4 regions of the Fulvimarina uroteuthidis genome follow, and region 2 is predicted to be linked to each of the others. Evidence: predicted binding sites of a transcription regulator. Region 2 holds the regulator's gene; each other region holds the start of a gene.
What was found. Region 2 encodes PhoB, which activates phosphate uptake and scavenging genes when phosphate is short. Its sites were predicted from a motif close to TGTCATNNANCTGTCAT; they were not measured.

Region 1 (5,382 bases), on a different contig from region 2:
AACAGCGCATCTACGCGATCCCGCCCTATACGCAGATCGAGAGTCTCGACTTCGAGGATCATCCTTTCCGGGTCCAGGCGTTCGATCGTCCCTGCGGCCTGTGCGGCGCGAGCGGTGTCTATCTCGACGAGATCGTCACCGACGATCGCGGAGGGCGGTTGTTCGCATGCTCCGACACGGATTATTGCGAAGAACGGCGGGAACGCGCCGCATGAGTGAAAGGCCACTTCTCACCGCAACCGCGATCACCAGGCATTACGGCACCCATGTCGGTTGCGAAGACGTCTCGCTCGACATTCACGAGGGTGAAGTCCTTGCCATCGTCGGGGAATCCGGCTCTGGCAAGACGACGCTCCTGAATTGTCTTGCGCAGCGGCTCGCGGTGACGTCCGGCCAGGTTTCCTACCGGATGCGGGACGGCGAAACCCGCGATCTTGCAAGTCTCACCGAGGCCGAGCGGCGCTTTCTGATGCGGACCGACTGGGGGTTTGTCCACCAGAACCCTGCGGACGGGCTGCGCATGCGGGTTTCCGCCGGTGCCAATATCGGCGAGCGTCTGATGGCCGTGGGAGACCGGCATTACGGCAGGATCCGCGAAACCGCCGACGACTGGCTCAGCCGCGTCGAGATCCCCGGCCTGCGGATCGACGATCGACCCACCGCCTTTTCGGGCGGCATGCGTCAGCGCCTTCAGATCGCACGCAATCTCGTGACCCATCCGCGCCTCGTCTTCATGGACGAGCCGACCGGCGGGCTCGATGTTTCGGTGCAGGCACGCCTGCTCGACCTCCTGCGCGGTCTCGTCGACGCGCTCGGTTTGTCGGCGATCATCGTCACCCATGATCTCGCAGTCGCGCGCCTCCTTTCGCACAGGATGATCGTCATGAAGAATGGCCGGGTCGTCGAGACCGGCCTGACCGACCGCGTCCTCGACGATCCGCGCCATCCCTACACCCAGCTTCTCGTCGCCTCGATCCTGGAGGTCTGAATGTCCGACCGAATCTTGCTGCGGCTCGACCATGTTTCGAAGAGCTTCACCAATCATCTGCGCGGATCGGTGCATCTGCCGGTCGTCGACAATGTCGATTTCGCAGTTTCGGCCGGCGAGATCGTCGTTCTCGGTGGACCCTCGGGCGTCGGCAAGTCTTCGATCCTGCGCATGATCTTCGGCAATTACGGGATCGAGGCCGGCAAGATCCTGATGCGGTCGACGCCCGAAGGGCCCTTTGTCGATCTGGCCGGAGCAAGCCCGCGCCAGATCATCGCGCTGCGCCGCACGACGATCGGCTATGTCAGCCAGTTCCTGAGGGCGATCCCTCGGGTCAGCGCCCTCGACGTCGTCGCGCAGCCGTTGCGTGAAGGTGGCACCGACCGGGAAGAGGCGCGCAGCATCGCCCGCGATCTGCTCGCCCGCCTTCATCTTCCCGCCGCGCTCTTCGATCTGCCGCCGGCAACCTTCTCCGGTGGCGAGAAGCAGAGAGTCAACATCGCCCGGGGTTTTGCCACCAGCCATCCGGTCCTTCTTCTCGACGAGCCGACCGCATCGCTCGACACGGAAAACCGGAACGTCGTGTGCTCCATGATCGAGGAGAAGCGAGACGGCGGGACCGCCATTCTCGGCATCTTTCACGACGAGGCGGTTCGGGCCCGACTCGGCGGTCGGATCGTCGACGTTTCTGCGTTCTCCTCAAGAAGGCGAGCCGCGTGATGCCGAAGCTCTCCGTCGCGCCCCTTGTCCATGCGAATGCCGAGATCGAGGATTGCGATCTCGGCCGCTTCACCGAAGTCGCCGAACGCTGCCGCATCGCCGAGAGCCGCCTCGGCGACTATTCCTACATGATGCGCGATTGCGAAGCCTGGCGAGCCGAGATCGGAAAATTCGTCAACATCGCCGCCGCCGTGCGGATCAACGCGACAAACCATCCGGTCTCGCGGGCGACGCAGCATCACTTCACCTATCGCGCCGGCGATTATTTCGACGGCGAGACCGACGAGCGGGAATTCTTCGACTGGCGGCGGGAGCATGCCGTCACCATCGGCCACGACGTCTGGATCGGACATGGGGCCACCATCTTGCCGGGGGTCGCCATCGGCAACGGGGCGGTCGTGGGCGCGGGCGCCGTCGTCACGAAAGACGTCGAGGCCTACACGATCGTGGGAGGCGTCCCGGCCGTCATGATCCGCCGCCGGTTCGATCCCGAACTGTCCCGGCGAATGGACGAACTGGCGTGGTGGGACTGGCCGCACGAAACACTGCGGGCCACCCTTGCCGACTTTCGCAGCCTCGATGCGAAAGGCTTCGTCGACAAGCATCTTGGACGCTGACCGCGCTCTCGGCCCTGTTCGAAAGAGCCCGCCGGCCCTGCATCGTCGCCGTCATCGAACCTTCGCAGGACTGTCATCCGTGTCACACCGATGGTGGTTAATGGTCTGCGGGAGGGCGCTTTGGGCCGGCTCTTGAGGGACGCTTCATGTACGCGATCGAAGTCGAGAAACTCTCCAAACATTTCGGGAAGACGTGCGCCCTGTCCGAAGTCGATCTCTCGATCGCAAGGGGCGAGATGGTCGCTTTGATCGGCGCGTCCGGCTCGGGAAAATCCACATTGATGCGCCATATCGCCGGGATCGAGCGGGGCGATACCTCGAAATCGGAAATTCGCATCTTCGGCGATCTGCTGCAGAAGGAGGGCCGCCTCGCCGCCGGCGCGCGGGGGCTGCGGGGCAAGACCGGCGTCATCTTCCAGCAGTTCAACCTCGTCAATCGCCTTCCGGTCATCAAGAATGTGCTCGTGGGTGCGCTTGGCCGCGTGGCGGGCTGGCGTGGAACGTTGGGTCTGTTCCCCAAAAACGAGAAGATCCTTGCCATCAAGGCCCTCAAGCGGGTCGGCATCCGCGATATCGCCTGGCAGCGCGCCTCGACCCTGTCGGGTGGTCAGCAGCAGCGCGCAGCGATCGCCCGGGTGCTTCTGCAGCGATCGGACATCCTGCTTGCGGACGAGCCGATCGCCTCGCTCGATCCGGCCTCCGCGCGCCGCGTGATGGACGTCATGGCCGACATCAACAAGCGGGACGCGATGACCATTCTCGTCTCGCTGCACCAGGTCGAATATGCGCGCGTCTACTGCGAGCGCACGATCGCGATGCGTGACGGAAGGGTCGTCTATGACGGCCCGTCCAAAGCCTTGTCCAACGAATTCCTGACCGAGCTCTACGGCTCGGCTTCGGAAGAGCTTGTTCTGCCCGGAGAACTCGCGGTCGAGAGCAAGCCGCGTCCCGAGAGCAGTCCACACCGCGAGACGTCCGATAAGACGCGCAAAGAGCTCGTGCCGGCCTGAATCCCCGCGAGCGTGACCAGGACGAACAATCGAAACAACAAGGAACGACGATCCATGAACGCCATCTTCAAGACCTTGGCCGCGAGTGCTTTTGCGATCACCCTGACCGGCACGGCCTCGGCTCAGGACAGTCAGCCGACGGAGATTAATTTCGGCATCATCTCCACCGAGAGCCAGCAGAACCTGCGCCCGAAGTGGGAGCCGTTCCTCGAGGATATGGAAGAGCAGACGGGCCTTACCGTGAACCCGTTCTTCGCAACCGACTATGCCGGTGTCATCGAAGGCATGCGTTTCGGCAAGGTCGACGTCGCCTGGTACGGCAACAAATCGGCCATGGAAGCCGTCGATCGCGCCGGCGGGGAAGTCTTCGCCCAGACGGTCGATGTGTCGGGAAATCCAGGCTATTGGGGGCTTATCCTCGCGCCCGCCGATTCGGAGCTCAACTCGCTCGACGATCTTCTCGAATGCGACAAGTCCCTCGATTTCGGCATCGGTGATCCGAACTCGACCTCCGGCTTTCTGGTCCCGATGACCTTCGTCTTCGCCCAGAACGGCGTCGACCCGAAGGAATGCTTCGCGACGGTGCGCAACGCCAACCACGAAACCAACGCCATGGCCGTCGCCAATGGCCAGGTCGACGCGGCTGCCAACAACACCGAGAGCCTCAGTCTGATCGAGCAGAACGATCCGGAGGCCTTCAAGAAGATCAAGGTGATCTGGAAATCCCCGCTGATCCCGTCCGATCCGCTCGTCGTTCGCGGCGACCTTCCGGAAGAGACCAAGGCGAAGATTTCCGACTTCATCCTCTCCTATGGCACGCCAGAATCAAAGGGCGACGCCGCTTCGGAAAAGGAGATCCTGGCCGGTCTCGAATGGGCGCCGTTCCGCAAGTCGTCGAACGATCAGCTGCTGCCGATCCGCGTCATGGAGATTTCCAAGACGATCGCGCAGATCGAGGGCGACACGACGCTGAGCGACGAAGAGAAAGCCGCCAAGATCGAAGACCTGGAAGCCCAGAAAAAGGAATATCAGGCGCAGATCGATGCCAACGCCAAGGCTTCGGGCGCTTGAACCTTTCGGGCCAGCTGACGATCCAATAGCCGACTTGAAGAGCGGTCCTTCTCCGGAAGGGCCGCTTTTCGGGCCACCGGCCGGAGAGCGAAAAGGCGTTCACGGCTCTCCCAATGCGCCATCTGCGAGCCGATGAACCGGCACCCAGGCCCGAATTTCGGCCGACCACCGGTCCCGCTGGCCAGGGAAGCGGCCGAACCAAGGATCGGCATCCGCCGCACCCCCCCCCCCTATCACACTCCCGCGAGCCCATGACCCAAGCCCATGACCCGAGCCGATGACCATAGACACTGCCCCGCGTGACGGAAGCGAACATACGATCGATGTCAATAAAGGTCGCGACTGGTCGCGGACTTACTGGAACATCGGGCTCGGCCTCGCACTTCTCGGCCTTCTGATCCTGAGCTGGGCTCCGGCCGAAATGGGCCGCTGGACGTACCTGTTCACCGATGCCGGAAACATGGTCGAGTATGCCGCCGGCTTCACCGATCCGAATTTCTCCCAATGGCAGTACTATCTGCGCGAGATGGTGGTGACGCTCCAGATCGCGTTGTGGGGAACCGTTCTATCGCTGATCGTCTCGATTCCCTTCGGCATCCTGTGCGCGCGCAACATGGTGCCGTGGTGGATCCTTCAGCCGACGCGCCGGTTGATGGACTTCTTCCGCGCCATCCATGAACTCGTCTGGGCCGTTCTCTTCGTGGTCGCGGTCGGCCTCGGGCCGTTTGCGGGCGTGATGGCGCTCTTCCTCCACAACACCGGCATCATGGCAAAGCTCTTCTCCGAAGCGGTGGAATCGATCGATCCGCGCCCGGTCGAAGGCATCCGCGCCACCGGCGCATCCCGAATTCAAGAGGTGGTCTACGGCGTCATCCCGCAGGTGCTTCCGCTCTGGGTCTCCTATTTCCTCTATCGGTTCGAGACCAATGTGCGCTCGGCGACGATCCTCGGCGTGATCGGTGCCGGCGGGATCGGC
Region 2 (5,382 bases):
GGCTTCTTCGCCCTCGTCACGGTGGGACCGTTCCTGCGGGATCTTTCGAGCCAGCTCTCCGGTCTCGTCAGCGGCGATTATGCGCCGTTCATCCAGGCCCAGAGCGTCCTGACGGCCGGTCTGGTCATGGGCATCATGCTGATCCCCTTCGTGTCGTCTCTGTCTGACGACATCATCACCTCCGTGCCGCGCTCCCTGCGGGACGGCGCCCTGGGGCTCGGCGCGACGCGTTCGGAAATGATCAAGCAGGTGGTGCTGCCGGCGGCCCTGCCGGGCATCGTGTCGGCGCTGCTCCTGACGGCGTCCCGCGCCATCGGCGAAACCATGATCGTGGTGCTCGCGGCCGGCGTCGCCGCGACGATCACGATCAATCCGTTCGAAGCCATGACGACCATCACCGTGAAGATCGTCCAGCAATTGACCGGCGATCTGGAATTCACGTCGCCGCAGACCCTGGTCGCCTTCGCCCTCGGCATCACGCTGTTCGTCATCACGCTCTGCCTCAACGTCTACGCCCTCTACATCGTGCGCAAATACAAGGAGCAGTACGAATGACCGACGTCACGGCGAACGGCCTTTCCGACAACGCTGCCGATACCACGAAGGGGCGCCGCGACATCGGCATCCGGAAGCGCTACGCCTCCGAGAAACGCTTCAAGGCGTACGGCGTCGCCGCGATATCGCTCGGCATCTTCGCGCTCGTCTTCCTGCTCTTCACCGTCGTCTCGAAGGGTTACACGGCCTTCTGGCAGACCGAGATCCGCGTTCCGATCACGTTCTCGCAGGATATGCTCGGAACCCCGGAACAGGCGGCCGAAAGCCAGACCAAGCTTCTGATGGCGAACTATCCGCAGCTTGCGCGCGAAGGCCTCGCCCGGCTTCTCGAGATCGATCCGGAGGACAAGGCGGCCATGACGGCGGCCGGCAAGCTCGTCTCCACCGGCGTCAGCGTCGAACTGCGCGACATCGTCATGGGCGATCTGTCCAAGATCGGCACGACCGAAGAGGTCTGGCTCTATGCCGATTCCGAACTCGACAGCGCGATGAAGGGCCAGTACGATCTGAACGTCCCCGAAAGCCGGCGTCCGATCAGCGACCTGCAGCTCGAATACATCCAGCGGCTCGAGGCCGAAGGCTATCTGCAGCAGCGCTTCAACTGGGGCCTGTTCACCCACGGCGCATCCTCGCGCGCCGAGACGGCGGGCGTCGGCGTCGCGATCCTCGGCTCGGCCTACATGATGCTGATCGTCCTGGTGCTCGCCCTGCCGATCGGCGTCGCGGCCTCGATCTATCTCGAGGAATTCGCGCCCAAGAACAAGTTCACCGACCTCATCGAGGTGAACATCAACAATCTGGCCGCCGTGCCGTCGATCGTCTTCGGTCTCCTCGGCCTCGCCGTCTTCATCAACTGGTTCGGCCTGCCGCGCTCGGCCGCCGTCGTCGGCGGTCTCGTGCTCACCCTGATGACCCTGCCGACCATCATCATCGCGACCCGGGCGGCGCTGCGCGCCGTGCCGCCCTCGATCCGCTGGGCGGCGCTCGGGCTCGGGGCGTCGAAGAACCAGACCGTGTTCCAGCACGTCCTGCCGCTCGCCGCGCCCGGCATTCTCACCGGCACCATCATCGGCCTTGCGCAGGCGCTCGGCGAGACCGCGCCGCTGCTCCTCATCGGCATGGTCGCGTTCGTCGCGGACTATCCCGATACGCCGATGGACGCTGCCACCGCCCTGCCGGTTCAGATCTACATGTGGGCCAACGAAGCCGAACGCGCCTTCGTCGAACGCACCTCGGGCGCGATCATGATCCTCCTGGGCTTCCTTGCCCTCATGAACATCACGGCGATTTTCCTGCGTCGCCGGTTCGAACAACGGTGGTAGTATGAATATGATGGAACATTTCCAAGCGTCGCTGAACAAAGGTCCCGCCGTGCCCGCCCAAATGCCGATCAAGATGAAGACCGAGAATGTCAAAGTCCATTATGGGGACAAGCAGGCGCTGAACGGCATATCGCTCGATGTGAAGGAGCGTCAGGTCACGGCGCTGATCGGCCCCTCCGGCTGCGGCAAGTCGACCTATCTGCGCTGCCTGAACCGGATGAACGACACGATCGACGCCGCCAAGGTGTCGGGGAAGATTCTTCTCGACGGCGACGACATCTACGATCCGGACCTCGACGTCGTCGAGTTGCGGGCCCGGGTGGGCATGGTGTTCCAGAAGCCGAACCCGTTCCCGAAGTCGATCTTCGACAATGTCTCCTACGGCCCGAAGATCCACGGCCTTGCCCGCAACAAGGACGAGCTTGCGGGGATCGTCGAGACGAGCCTCAAGCGGGCGGGCCTGTGGAACGAGGTCAAGGACCGGCTCGACGAGCCGGGCACCGGCCTGTCCGGCGGCCAGCAGCAGCGCCTGTGCATCGCCCGCGCCATCGCGGTCTCGCCGGAGGTCATCCTGATGGACGAGCCCTGTTCGGCGCTCGACCCCATCGCGACGGCGACGGTCGAGACCCTGATCGACGAGCTGAAGCAGAACTATACCATCGTCATCGTCACCCACTCCATGCAGCAGGCCGCCCGCGTGAGCCAGATGACGGCGATGTTCCATCTGGGCGACCTTGCCGAGGTGGGCGAGACCGAGAAAATGTTCTCGAACCCGGACGACAAGAGAACACAGGATTACATCATGGGCCGGTTCGGCTGACGCTTCAGGCCACGCGCCGCCCATTGCGGCGCGCCATAGGGCAGCCGGCCGAGCCAATTCGACCCGACCCGACCCGACCCGACCCGGATGAGAATGGGCCCCTGGCCCCAAAACCCGACAAGGAGGCCACGATGGCTTCGCATATCGTCTCTTCCTACGAAGATGAACTGAAATATATCGTCCGTCGGATCTCCGAGATGGGCGGGCAGGCCGAGCGGATGCTGGAACAGTCGGTCACGGCGCTGGTGCGCGGCGATTCCGGCCTTGCGCAATCGGTCATCGCCGACGACGTGATCCTCGACGCCGCCCAGCGCGAGGTCGACGAAAAGGCGATCCTGACGATCGCCAAACGCCAGCCGCTCGCGACCGATCTTCGCGAGATCGTCGGCGCGATCCGCATCTCGAGCGATCTGGAGCGGATCGGCGATCTCGCCAAGAACATCGCCAAACGCGTTCTCGCCGTCCACAACCACCCTCAGCCGAACCAGCTGGTGCGCGGCATCGAGCACTTGTCGGAGCTCGCCATCGACCAGCTGAAGGACGTCCTCGACGCCTACGGCACGCGCGACCACGAGCGGGCGCAGGTGGTGCGCGCGAACGACGAGGAGATCGACGCGGTCTATACCTCGATCTTCCGCGAACTCCTGACCTACATGATGGAAGATCCGCGCAACATCACCGCCTGCACCCATCTTCTGTTCAGCGCAAAGAACATCGAGCGCATCGGCGACCATGCGACCAACATCGCCGAGACGATCTTCTACATTCGCACCGGCGAGGAAATGTCGACCGATCGTCCGAAGGACGACCGCTCCACGACGCTCACCCAGAACGCCGTCGAGGCCGCCGTCGAGAGTGCCGCCCCATGAGCCTGCGCGTCACCGTCGTCGAGGACGAAGAAGCGCTCGGCGTTCTCCTGCGCTACAATCTGGAAGCCGAGGGCTATCAGGTCGAGGTCATCGCGCGCGGCGACGAAGCCGATCTTCGCCTCAAGGAAGACGTGCCCGATCTCCTGGTGCTCGACTGGATGCTGCCCGGCCTGTCCGGTGTCGAGATCTGCCGCCGGCTGCGCCAGCGCAGCGAAACCGCGCTGCTTCCCGTCATCATGCTGACGGCGCGGGGCGAGGAAAGCGAGCGCGTCCAGGGCCTGTCCGTCGGGGCCGACGACTATGTCGTCAAGCCGTTCTCCATGCGCGAGTTCACCGCGCGCGTGAAGGCGATGATGCGCCGCGCCAACCCGGAAAAGGTCGCGAGCGTCCTGTCGGCCGGCGATCTGGAAATCGATCGCTCCTCGCACCGTGTGCGCCGCGCGGGCCGCGAACTGAAGCTCGGGCCGACGGAATACAAGCTGCTCGAATTCTTCATGCAGGCGCCGGGCCGCGTCTTCAACCGCGAGCAACTGCTCGACGGGGTCTGGGGCCGCGACATCTATGTCGACGAGCGCACCGTGGACGTCCATGTCGGCCGGCTGCGCAAGGCGATCAACCGCTCCAGGGACCGCGACCCCATCCGGACGGTGCGCGGCGCCGGCTATGCGCTGGACGAGCAGTTTCTCGCCGGCAAATCGTCGCCGCAGCCGCGGGCCCGGACGAAGGAGGCGGCAACCGGGTAACGCCGTCTGGTCAGCTTGGAGACGGGTTGAAGGAATACGCGTCTCGCGGGAGAAAATCACATATAATGCTGATTTTGGGTCTCTCGTCGATCTTCGTGACGATCACCAGCACAGGACTTTGCCCGCGCGGCTGACGTTTTGGACCCTTGTGGATCGAGAAGGGTTCCTAGCATGTCCAGTACGTCGCCGTTCCATGGTCTTTCCGTCTTTCCGATCACGCCGACGGATGCGTCCGGCCGGGTCGACGTCGAAAGCCTCTGCCGTCTCCTGGAGCGCATCTGCGAAGCGGGGCCGGCCTCGATCGGTCTTCTCGGCAGTACCGGAAATTACGCCTATCTCACGCGCGACGAACGCTGGCGCGCCATCGAGGCGGCGGTCGCATGTGTCGACAATCGTCTCCCGATCATCGTCGGCGTCGGCGCGCTGCGCACCGACGAGGCGATCGGCCTTGCCCGCGATGCCGAAGCCAACGGCGCGGACGCGCTTTTGATGGCGCCGGTTTCCTATGCGCCGCTGACGGATGAAGAGGCCTACCAACATTACCGGGCCGTCGCCGGTGTCTCCGGCCTGCCGTTCTGCATCTACGACAATCCGTCGACGACCCGTTTCACCTTCAGCCACGACCTCGTCGCGCGCCTGTCCGAAATCCGGACGATCGAGGCGATCAAGATGCCGGCGCGGGACGGTCAGGACGTGGCGGCCGAACTCGCGGCCTTGCGGGCGCGAACCGACATCGCCATCGGCTTCAGCTGCGACTGGCACGGGCGCTCGGTGCTGATGTCGGGTGCGGACGCCTGGTATTCGGTGATCGGCGGCATCATGCCGAAGCTCGCTGTCACGTTGGCGCGTGCCGCGACATCCGGCGACGCGGAAGAGGCGTTGCGCATCGATGCGGCGTGCCAGCCTCTCTGGAACACGTTCAGGTCCTTCGGCAGCCTGCGCGTCGTCACCGCCCTGCTCGACCTGCTCGATCTCGGCACGGCCGAACTGCCGCGGCCGCTTCTGCCCCTTGGCCCTGCCGAACGCGCCCGGGTCGAAGCCGCCCTGGCACCCTTGAGCGGGGACGCCAGCCT
Region 3 (5,382 bases), on a different contig from region 2:
CCGACGGGCGCACGTCCCACCAGATCTTCGAACAGTCCTCGATCATCCCCGTCCTGATGATGACGTTGGCGGCGCGCTGATAGTCGGACCAGCTCGAAAAGCTCGGCGGCAGCCCGGTCCGCGGCATGTTGTCGAAGACGCTGAGCCGGTAGGATTTGAGCCCCGTTTCCTGCCCCTGCCAGAACGGGGACGAGGTGGACAGCGCCAGAAGATGCGGCAGGAAATAGGAGAACTGGCCGAGAAGATCGATCCGCATGTCGTCGTCCTCGATCCCGACATGCACGTGCATGCCGCAGATCAGCATGCGCCGGGCGACGGCGGCGAGATCCTCCTCGAGGTCGCGATAGCGCTTCTTCTCGGTGAACTGCTGTTCGTCCCACTTGGCGAAGGGGTGCGTCGAGACCGCGAGCGGTGCCAGGCCGTAGGAGGCTGCGATGCGGGCGACGGTGCGGCGCAGTCTCGTCAGGTCGTCGCGGGCCTCCGCGATCGTCCCGCAGACCCGCGTCCCGATCTCCAGCTGGCATTTCAGGAATTCGTGGGTGACCTGATCGCCGAGCTCGGCCGCGCAATCGGCGAACAGACCATCGGGAACCGACGCAAGATCAAGGGTTTCGCGATCGATGAGGAGATATTCCTCTTCGACGCCAAGGGAGAAGGTCGGCGCTGTCTCTTTCATCGAACGAGTGTGTGTGGCAGGTCGATCGAAGACAAGTGAGATTTCCGCCACACGCCTTCCGATATCGCCGTTTGACGTTGGAGGAAGGACACAATCACGAGAACGCGCCATGCCGGTCGATCCATCCACCTATCTCGCCTTCGTCGCCGCCTCCATGCTGCTCCTCGCGATCCCGGGACCCACGGTGATCATGGTCGTCGGCCAGTCGCTCGCCCACGGCCGGCCCGCCGCGCTCGCAAGCGTCGTCGGCGTCGGTCTCGGAGACCTGTGCCTCGCCATCCTGTCGCTTGCAGGTGTCGGCGCATTGCTCGCGGCTTCGGCAGGCGCCTTCACCCTCATGAAATGGATCGGCGCGCTCTATCTCGTCTATCTCGGGATCAGACTCTGGCGCGCGCCGGTCACGCCGATCGGAGAGACCGGCATGCACGGCACGTCGGAAACGGTCCCGAAGATGAAGATCCTGCGCGAGGCGTTCCTCGTCACCCTGTTCAACCCGAAGGGGATCGTCTTCTTCGTCGCCTTCGTGCCCCAGTTCGTCGACTGGTCGGCCGCCTACTGGCCCCAGGCGATCATCTTCGTCGCAACCTTCACGACCCTCGCCATGGCGAACGGCTTCGTGTTCGCGCTCGCCGCCAGCCGGGCGAGACGTCTTGCGACGCGGCCCTTCATGCTGCGCGCCCTGCAACGCGCCGGGGGCGCCTGCCTCGCGGGAGCGGGTTTGCTTGCCCTGGCCGCGCGGCGCCCGATCTGAGCGGCAAGGACGAAAAAGGGGAATCCGGTTTGTCGATCGACCCGGCGCGGCAAGCCATAACCCTACAGTCTCGAGCAATGCCGGTTTAGCGTCCGAGGCTGTGAGCGGCGCCGAACTCTTCTCCCGTCAGCCTCGGGCGCGGGCGGCGATCGATGTCGGCCACGCAGCCCGCGCGCCGAGCTTGTGTCCGCAAGCTTCGCACGGCACCATGTCGCACGGGCCCAGGAATTCGACCTTGCCGAAGGAAACGCCGATGTCACGCGCCCTCGCCGCTGCCCTGTTCGTTCTTTCAGCTTTTGCCGCCACGCCATCGGCCGCCGCCGACAGTTGCGGCTTCTTCGCGATCGCGGGCGCGTTTCCGAGTTTTCCCGGTGCCGATCGACGGTCCGACGAGATCGGCGGATCGGCATGGGGGCTCGATTCCTCCGACAGTCCGAATGCGGGCCGCGGTCTCTGGGTCGTCGCCGAAGGGCCCGGCTCGCGGGCGCAGGCGGAAGGCTGGGCGCGCGACTACCGGGCGAAGGGCGTCGGCGACGCCTATGTCACGCGCCGCTGCTTTTTCGGGGAATGAAGGGCGATCCCGTTCCCGAAACGCGCATCAGGCGGCGAAGCGGCTCGCATCGACGCCGTAATGGTTCACGTAACGCGGATTGATCCGGTCGCGCGGCAGGACGATGAGGACGTCGGTGGTCCCGAACTGCTCGTCGATCACAGCGCCCTCGCCGATGCAGCAGCCGATCCGCAAATATCCCTTGAGGAGAGGCGGCAGACCGGCAAGCGCCTGCTTCGGCTCGATCGCGAGCGGCCCCGCTTCGGCAAAGGTCGCGCGATGGGCGAGCGCCCGCACGCGCCATTCGGCCGGCGCCGGTGCCACGTCGCGCAGGAAAGCGAGGGAATTGCCGATCTTCTTGGGGTCGGTTCCCTCGATCGACGCACAGCCGAACAGAACGTCGATCTTGTGCGCGATCACATAGGCCCAGATGCCCTGCCAGAGCAGTTCGACCGTGCGCTTGCCGCGATAGTCCTTCAACACGCAGGACCGCCCGAGCTCCAGAAAGCGCAAGCCCTTGTGCCGCTCCAGCATCGGGGCGATATCGAATTCGCCGGCCGTGTAGAAGCCGCCGGCAAGCCGTGCGCCCGCCTCCCGCATCAGCCGGTAGGTCCCCACGATGCGTTCGGTCACCGGCCCCGTCCGGCCGTGATCGATGACCAGAAGATGGTCGCAATAGCGGTCGAAGCCGTCCTTGTCGCGCCGCGTCAGGGTCTGGACGCGGGAGGGCTTGGCACTCATTTCCTCGTAGAAGACATGATAGCGCAGATGTTGCGCCGCCCTCACCTCGATCGGCGAGCGGGCGAGTCTGACTTCCAGGGAACCGATCCTGCCAAGGGTGGGGGCATTCGCGTCGAACCGTGTGGCCAGATGCACGATCTTGGCGGAAAGATCGCGCGGCAGAAGTTTGGCCGCCTTCGAGCGGGGAGGCTCGGCCCGTTTCAGCACCAGCGCATTCTTTCCGGTACCGGCAAATGCAAACATGCTTCGTCTCGCTCCACCAACTTCAGGCGTCTTCGCGCATCCTCTAGTCTCGTTACACAACGGTCCGATGACAAGGGCTCTTTCGGCACTATCCAGATGAATGATCGGCTCGTCTGCGCGTTCCATGTCATCCGATGTCGACGACGACGCGTCCGCGCACCTTGCCCTCGATCAGCGCCTGCGCGGTTTCGATGACCGCGTCGAACGGGACCTCGGAGGAGATCTCGGCGAGCTTCGTCCTGTCGAGATCGGACGCCAGGCGTTGCCAGGCCTCAATGCGCCGCTCCGGGGTCATCATCACCGAATCGATGCCGTGCAGCGAGACGCCGCGCAGGATGAACGGCATGACGGTGGCCGGCAGATCGGCCCCTTGCGCAAGGCCGCAGGCGGCCACGGCGCCGTGGCGCTTCGTGCCGGCCAGCATGTTGACCAGCGTATGCGAGCCGACGCAATCGACGCCGGCGGCCCAGCGCTCCTTGTCGAGCGGCTTGCCCTTTTCCGAAAGTTCGGCCCGGTCCATGATCTCGCCCGCGCCGAGACGTTTCAGATAGTCATGCTCTGAGGCGCGCCCGGTCACCGCGATCACGTCCCATCCGAGCTTGGACAGGACCGACACTGCGATGGAGCCGACGCCGCCCGTGGCGCCGGAGACGATCACCGGCCCCTTGTCAGGCGTCATTCCGGCGTCTTCGAGGGCGAGGACGGAGAGCATTGCGGTATAGCCCGCGGTGCCGATCGCCATCGCGTCCCGCGCCGAAAACGCGTCCGGCCGCTTCACCAGCCATTCGCCCTTGACGCGGGCGCGCTCGGAATAGCCGCCATAATGGGTTTCCGACAGGCCCCAGCCGTTGAGGACGACCTTGTCGCCCGGCTTCCAGGCCTCATTGCGCGACGCGACGACCTCCCCGGCGAGATCGATGCCGGCGATCATCGGCCATCGCCGCACGATCGGCGACTTGCCGGTGATGGCCAGACCATCCTTGTAGTTGACGGTCGAGGCTTCGACGCGAACGTCGACATCGCCGTCCATCAGCTCGTCCGACGTCATCTCGGTCATTTCGACCGTCTGGTTCTTGTCGTCGTCGCGGCTGATCAGGACTGCCCGGAATGTGTCGGCCATCGGATGCCCTCCCTTTGGATTACGGCCTCTCGGCCCGGCGTTTCGTTGCACATGAGGAGAGGGCGAGCGGCGGGGAAGTCAATCGGTGGACGATCGGCGCCGCGCCCGGCGCTCGCGCAGCGGATGCAGGATCAGCTCGTCGAGCACGATGAGGGCCGCCCCCACGCTGATGAAGCTGTCGGCGAGATTGAACACGGCGAACTCGAAGAGCGGCGTGTGGAAGAACACGTAATCCACCACATAGCCGAGCCAGACCCGGTCGATCAGGTTGCCGATCGCCCCGCCCACGACGATCGCCAGCGCGATATGGGTGAGCGTCCGGTCCACCGGCGTCTTGATCCACAGATAGAACACGGCGACGAGAACGACGCAGGCCAGGAGCGCGAGCCCCATCGGCCCGATGTCGGAAAACATCGAGAAGGCGATACCGGTGTTCCGGGCGTGCAGCAGGGCGAGGAACGGCAGGATTGGAATCGCCTCGCCGAGATCCATGGTCGCCACCACCAGCGCCTTCACCGCCTGGTCGAGCACGACGGCGAGAACGACGATGGCGATGTTCGTCAGGACGAGGTTGCGGGCGGACGTCGTCTTGGTGTCAGGGTTCATAGTGTCAGGGTTCCGCGCCGCGCCTCGAACAGCATGACGCCGGTCGCGACCGCGAGGTTGAGGCTGTCGGCGCGCCCGGCCTGGGGAATGCGCACGAGGGTGTCGCAGGCCTCCGCGAGGGCATCGGTCAGCCCCGCCTGCTCGTTGCCCATGACCAGGACCGTACCCTTCGAGCCATAGTCGGGCTCGCGATAGTCGACCGTCCCGGCCATGTGGGTGCCGATCAACGGGGCCTGCGCGCCCTTGCGCCATTCGAGGAACTGAGCCTCGCTCGTCCGCGCGATCCTCACGGAGAAGATCGAGCCCATGGTGGCGCGGACCGCTTCCAGCGAGAACGGGTCGACCGTATCGCCGACGAGCACCACGCCCGTTGCGCCGACCGCGTCGGCGGTTCGCAGCACCGTTCCCAGATTGCCGGGATCGCGCACCCGGTCGAGCACGACGAGCACCTCGTCCCGTCGCGGCGCGAGTTCGGCGATCGGCACCGTCTGCTTGCGGAAGACGCCGACCGCGTTCTGCGGATTGTCGCGGCGGGTGATCGCCTCGAGAACCTTGTTGTTCGCCTCGATCAGGTCGGCGCCGAGGGCGACGGTGCGCGAGGCGGTCTTTTCGAGAAGCGCATTGTCAAGCGCGGCGCGCGCGACGACCAGCGTCTTGATCTCCCAGCCGGCATCGAGCGCATCGATGACGAGCTT
Region 4 (5,382 bases), 540 kb from region 2:
GCGAGCCGGCGGGCCGGCTGTTGCAGGTCAGGTGCCCGGCGGCTCCCCGTCTTCACGTCGACACGTCCGGGTCCCGAGCCCGCGGCATCGCGTCGTCGCCGTCCCGCACGCCGGACGGCGCGCAATCATGCGGGAAGCGTCGACGCGTTGGCGAAAGATCACCTGAAATTTCCGTACGGATCGGCGCTGCGGCATCGCCCGGCGATGAATTGCGCGCCGCCCGGGCAGCGGACGTAGGCGGCCCCGCGACGATCGCCCCGGTCGTAGGACGGACCGGGACCGCCATAATAATCGCCGCGCCCGCCCCTGTCGTATACCGGTCCGCCCCGGCCGTAGACCGGCCCGCCTCTCCCATACCGGTCGTCGTCCGGCCAGCCGCGATAGTCGCGGCCGCGGTCGTAGACAGGCCCGGCACCGTCCGGTCCCAGTGCATAGACGCCCGGAGGAGCGTATCCGCCGCCGCCCGAGCAACCGGAAAGAAAAGCTGCGCCCAACAGGAGCGGAAGCGTCAGCACGATGCGTCTCGTTGACAAAATCATGAACGGGTCTCGGTTTGTCCGGTCTCTCGTGCCACGCACGAAATCGTCTGGAATCATGACGTTAGAGCATTGCCTCGAAAATCGGAATTGATTTTCGGACCGCCTGTTGCGTGAAGCCAGAAAGACGGCCGGCGCATCGTGCATCGGATCAGACGCCCGATGCGCCAGCCGGCAGTCGAACGTGGCCCGACGGACGGGTGGAGGGACGGGCGCGAACCCGGTGACGACGCTTCGGACCCTGCGTGGGAGCGTCAGGACCGGGACAGCCAGCAGGCGTCAACCATCGGTGCGGATTGAATCAGCCGTTGTATCCACGAAAAAGGGCGGACCTTCCGAAACGAAGATCCGCCTTGCCCGAGCCCATGATGAACCGGCAGGGGTGACGCGTTCTTGCGCCGCTGGTAGCGGCCGGAACGCGCCGCCCCGTCGATGCGTCAGTCGCAGGACGCCATGGCTGTCGCACACCCGGCCGCCGAGGCGACGCGGTAGAGGGCGACCTCATCGCTCACATTGGTGTAGGGGCGGCTGCGCAAGGCTTCGGTTTCGGCCGGAATCACCAGCGCCACCGGCGCGTCACCTGTCTCCTGACCGCCGTTCAGCGCGCGAGCCATATTGCGATTGCGAAGAAAAGAGAAAGTCATCGCGTTTCCCACCGTGCCGGATGAAGGAGTATGACAGTGAAACGGTCTGTTGAAACGGCCGTTCCACTGTCATCGAAAGTTAATTTGCGGTGAACGACCGGGGTCAGTTCGCCGCCGAATCCGTGCTCTCGCCCTTGAGACAATTGGCGAAGAAGGTCGTCGTCGCAGGCCAGTCCGAGAACACGCCACGCACGCCGATATCGTTGGCCAGCACGTCGAGAAGGTTCAGCATATCGCCGTCCGACGAGACGACATCGTTGATCGACTGGTAGTACCAGCCGCCGCCCTCCGCGAGCGGGCCGGAGCGTTCGAGAGACCAGGCGATCATGTCGAGTCCGGCCGCCTTCGCCGCTTCCGCATAGGGCGAGGGCACGATCTCGCCGTCCCGCTCCGTCACCAGCATCCAGAGCGGCGGCGCGATGATCTTCACGCCCTCGTCGGCAAGGGCCTGCATCGAGGGCTCGAAGCTTTCGGGCTTCATCGGATCGAAGCCCTCCTGCGTCTCGTCGCGGCCATCGAGATAGACGGCCTGCGCGCCGAACTCGGGGAACTCCCGGATCCAGAAGCGCACGTCGTCGAGATTGAAGGACTGGGGATACACGTCGCCCGGGGGCACGCCGGCATCGAGATAGGCCTTGATCAAGGCCCGGCCGTAATCGTCCTGGCTGTATTCGCCTTCGAACGGCATCGGCACTTCCGGCGCCTTCAGTTCAGGGGTGAATTTTCGACCGAAGGATTTGACGAGCGCGATCGATTCGGCATGGCTCATCACCGTGCCAGGCGCATAGAGGGTCGTGCGCCAGTTCGCGATGCCACCCTGGTATTCTTCCGGTGTGGACGCCGCCGGGTCGAAGCCGTCCATCTTGGCGTTCAGCGTCTTGAATTCTGCAAGCGTGATGTCCGAGGTGCAGCATTTGGCCTCCGCTTCGCGGCCCTCGCCGGCCGGCGAGAACGGCACCGAGCACTTGGCGCTGAGATCGGGCCGGGTCAGGATATCGGTCGTGGTGTGCAGGTCGCACTGGGCATGGCGGCAGACGAGTTCGCGATCCTGCGTGAAGGCGACGTCGCATTCGATGATGCCGGCGCCCTGGCGGGCAGCGGCCGTATAGGATTCGCGGCTGTGCTCGGGAAACTGCAGGGGCGCGCCGCGATGGCCGATCGACCAGTCGCTCGCCGCCATCGGCTGGCCGAGGCAGGCCGAAAGCCTCGACTTCAGGTCGCCGTCCTCAAGCTGGTCGACGAGATAGGCCGGGCGCACGCCGATCTCCGCCTTATCCATGGACGGCGCGGCGGCGGGAGCCGTCGGCTCCTGGGCCTCGGAAACCTGGCCGACCAGGCAGGTCGACAGGACCATGGCGATGAGAAGGGTCTTTCGCATGCAATGCCTCCGGGGGTCGCGATCCAGCCAGCTCGACGCACGTCCCGCACCGGAACCGGCGCGTCGCCGTCACCAAAGGCCCTAGCCGATGTTTGCGACAGGCGCGCGACACGCCTCGCCGGCTGGCGAAGATCCCAGCGAAGACATTGGAACCTGCCACCTTTTTCGGGTCCGCGATCGCGCGAAAGGACTTGCCGCCGCGCCGCAAATGCCAATGTCCAGCCGGTCGATGGACGATCAACGGATGCGAGGGCTCGATGGGTCTTGGAAACAGCTCGAAGCGTGCAAACCCGGGCGACGCCCGGAAAACCGCGGCAGCTCCGGCCGGCGGTTCCCTGAAGCTCCTGCCGATGCTCATCGGGCTTGCCGTCTTCGTCGTCCTTCTCCTGTTGCCGGCGCCCGAGGGTCTGGCGATCGAGGCATGGCGGGTCGTCGCCGTGGCCAGCCTGATGATCGTATGGTGGATCACCGAGGCGGTGCCGGTGCCCGCGACCGCGCTGCTGCCGCTCGTCCTGTTCCCCCTGACCGGCGCCATCTCCATGGACGATGCCGCCGCCCCTTATGCCGATCCGACGATCTTCCTCTTCATGGGCGGCTTCATGCTCGCGGGCGCCATGGAACGCTGGAACCTTCATCGCCGCATCGCCCTCAACATCGTCGCGCGCACCGGCTCGCGCCGCCACCACATCGTCGGCGGCTTCATGCTGGCGACCGCGTTCCTCTCCATGTGGGTGTCCAACACCGCGACCACCGTCATGATGCTGCCCATCGCACTCTCGGTCGTGGGGCTCGTGTCGGGCGGGGCCGGAGAGGGCGAGGACAGCCGCAGGTTCGCCATCGCGCTGCTCTTGGGCGTGGCCTATTCCGCCTCGATCGGCGGCGTCGCGACCCTCATCGGCACGCCGCCCAACGCGCTTCTCGCCGGAACCCTTAGCCAGACCTATGGCTACGATCTCGGCTTCGGCCGCTGGATGTTGATCGGCGTGCCGGTCGCCGTTCTCATGCTCGCCATCTCCTGGCTGCTCCTCACCCGCGTCGCGTTGCGCCTGCCGAAGGACGAGATCGAGGGTGCGCACGACATGATCCACCGCGAGTTGAAGGGCCTTGGCCGCATGTCGCGGGCGGAGATCGTGGTCGGCTCCGTCTTCGCCGGCGCCGCCGTCCTCTGGATCCTGCGCTCCTGGCTCCAGACCTTCATTCCCGGGCTCGACGATGCGGGCATCGCCATCGGCGCCTCGCTCATTCTCTTCGCCGTTCCCGCCGCGATCGGGCGCGATGCGGACGGCACGCGCATCGCGCTGCTCGACTGGAAGACCGCCTCGCGCCTTCCCTGGGGCATTCTCATTCTCTTCGGCGGCGGCCTCAGCCTCGCCTCCGCCGTTTCGGGAACGGGGCTCGACGAATGGATCGGCGCGGGCATCGGCGGCTTTGCCGGCTCGCTCACCCTCATCCTTCTCGTCATGGTCGTCGCGACCATCATGCTGCTCCTGACCGAGTTCACCTCCAACACGGCGACAGCGGCAACCTTCCTTCCGCTTCTGGCAGCGCTTTCCATGAATATCGGCGAGAACCCGCTGATGCTCGCCGTACCGGCCGCGCTCTCGGCATCCATGGCCTTCATGATGCCGGTCGCCACCCCGCCGAACGCCCTCGTCTTTTCCTCGGGGCACGTCTCGATCCCGCAGATGGTCCGCTATGGCGCCTGGCACAATGTGGCGGCCCTCCTCGTCATCTCGACGGTCGGTTACCTCGTCCTGACGACCCTGTTCGGCGTCACGGTCGGGGAAATGCCCGCCTGGGCGACCGGGGCAGACGCCGGCGCGCAATAGGCCGCCGTCCGCCACCGAGGCTTCGGGCGGATCCGGCGCGAGGCCCGTTCGGCGGCGTTCGACATGCCTGGACCCCGCCTTTGCGCAGGTCGTCGCGGCGCCGGGCCCGAACCGCGCATCATCCCGACAGACCGAGCGTCGTGGCTGCGACGACGGCGTAACGGGCAAATTTTCCGGCGCCGACGAGAAGCGTGAAGGTGAGAATCGGAACCCGCAGGAAGCCGGCCGCCAGCGTCAGGGCGTCGCCGCCGAACGGCCACCAGGCCAGGAGCAGGGTCCACACGCCGTAGCGCTTGAACATGGCCTCCGCCTTGGCGAGCGCCGGTCTGGGCACCGGAAACCATCTGCGATCCGCATAGGCCGAAAAATACCGTCCCATGGCCCAGTTGACGACGGAGCCGAGCGTGTTGGCGAGGCCCGCCACGAGCACGGCCGCGACCGGGTCGACTTCGCCTTCGGTCAGCGCCGCGATCAGCACCAGTTCGGACGCGCCCGGCAGCACCGTGGCCGCCAGGAACGCGCTCCAGAAAAGGCCTGTCAACAGGGCGAAGTCCGTCATCGATCTCGCTCCCCCACGACCATCGGCCCTCGGCACCCCATCGGAAACGCCCCGGCGCCCTTGCCGCGGATCGTTCGAACCCGGCCGATCCGCAGCGCGGGCGGTCGGCGAACCGGGACCGGCGGCCTTCATCAGCACGGCCGTTCGGGAAACGCCAGACGGGACGGCCCGCCGCGTCGAGAAATCGACACCCGGCCTCTCATTTTTTCTGTCGCGACGATTGAAGGCGGCAAGGAGACCCACCACATCAGAGAGGAAATACAGTCTAACATAATGATTCAGCTTGCGATGCTTGACATCGCACGCCTTATAGGAAGGAACGGGATCTCGATGTCTTCACGTGCCCTCATTCGTCCGGCCTGGACGCCGGCCACCATTGCCCTCATGGTGGGTGGTTTCTTCGTCTTCTGGCCGCTCGGCCTCGCCGTGCTGGCTT

Region 1: phnC (phosphonate ABC transporter ATP-binding protein) is a predicted target of PhoB. The motif match lies at 2,375-2,391, and genes of this name have one in related genera.
Region 3: olsB (l-ornithine N(alpha)-acyltransferase) is a predicted target of PhoB. The motif match lies at 3,018-3,034, and genes of this name have one in related genera.
Region 4: U0C82_RS07995 (glycerophosphodiester phosphodiesterase family protein) is a predicted target of PhoB. The motif match lies at 2,653-2,669, and genes of this name have one in related genera.

What each region holds. Positions count from the first base shown of each region.
Region 1 is NZ_JAXLPB010000003.1:526,862-532,243, forward strand. It holds gene U0C82_RS12130 (alpha-D-ribose 1-methylphosphonate 5-phosphate C-P-lyase PhnJ) at 1-215, shown strand, start outside; gene phnK (phosphonate C-P lyase system protein PhnK) at 212-988, shown strand; gene phnL (phosphonate C-P lyase system protein PhnL) at 989-1,708, shown strand; gene U0C82_RS12145 (DapH/DapD/GlmU-related protein) at 1,708-2,325, shown strand; gene phnC (phosphonate ABC transporter ATP-binding protein) at 2,472-3,335, shown strand; gene phnD (phosphonate ABC transporter substrate-binding protein) at 3,390-4,406, shown strand; gene phnE (phosphonate ABC transporter, permease protein PhnE) at 4,684-5,382, shown strand, end outside.
Region 2 is NZ_JAXLPB010000002.1:140,530-145,911, reverse strand. It holds gene pstC (phosphate ABC transporter permease subunit PstC) at 1-555, shown strand, start outside; gene pstA (phosphate ABC transporter permease PstA) at 552-1,877, shown strand; gene pstB (phosphate ABC transporter ATP-binding protein PstB) at 1,939-2,697, shown strand; gene phoU (phosphate signaling complex protein PhoU) at 2,829-3,566, shown strand; gene phoB (phosphate regulon transcriptional regulator PhoB) at 3,563-4,309, shown strand; gene U0C82_RS05645 (dihydrodipicolinate synthase family protein) at 4,481-5,382, shown strand, end outside.
Region 3 is NZ_JAXLPB010000001.1:648,635-654,016, forward strand. It holds gene U0C82_RS02965 (carboxylate-amine ligase) at 1-676, opposite strand, end outside; gene U0C82_RS02970 (LysE family translocator) at 786-1,427, shown strand; gene U0C82_RS02975 (hypothetical protein) at 1,681-1,998, shown strand; gene olsB (l-ornithine N(alpha)-acyltransferase) at 2,026-2,961, opposite strand; gene acuI (acrylyl-CoA reductase (NADPH)) at 3,089-4,081, opposite strand; gene lspA (signal peptidase II) at 4,160-4,687, opposite strand; gene U0C82_RS02995 (TrmH family RNA methyltransferase) at 4,684-5,382, opposite strand, start outside.
Region 4 is NZ_JAXLPB010000002.1:677,182-682,563, reverse strand. It holds gene U0C82_RS08005 (hypothetical protein) at 159-539, opposite strand; gene U0C82_RS08000 (hypothetical protein) at 974-1,180, opposite strand; gene U0C82_RS07995 (glycerophosphodiester phosphodiesterase family protein) at 1,284-2,558, opposite strand; gene U0C82_RS07990 (SLC13 family permease) at 2,816-4,387, shown strand; gene U0C82_RS07985 (YqaA family protein) at 4,506-4,946, opposite strand; gene U0C82_RS07980 (DUF2852 domain-containing protein) at 5,277-5,382, shown strand, end outside.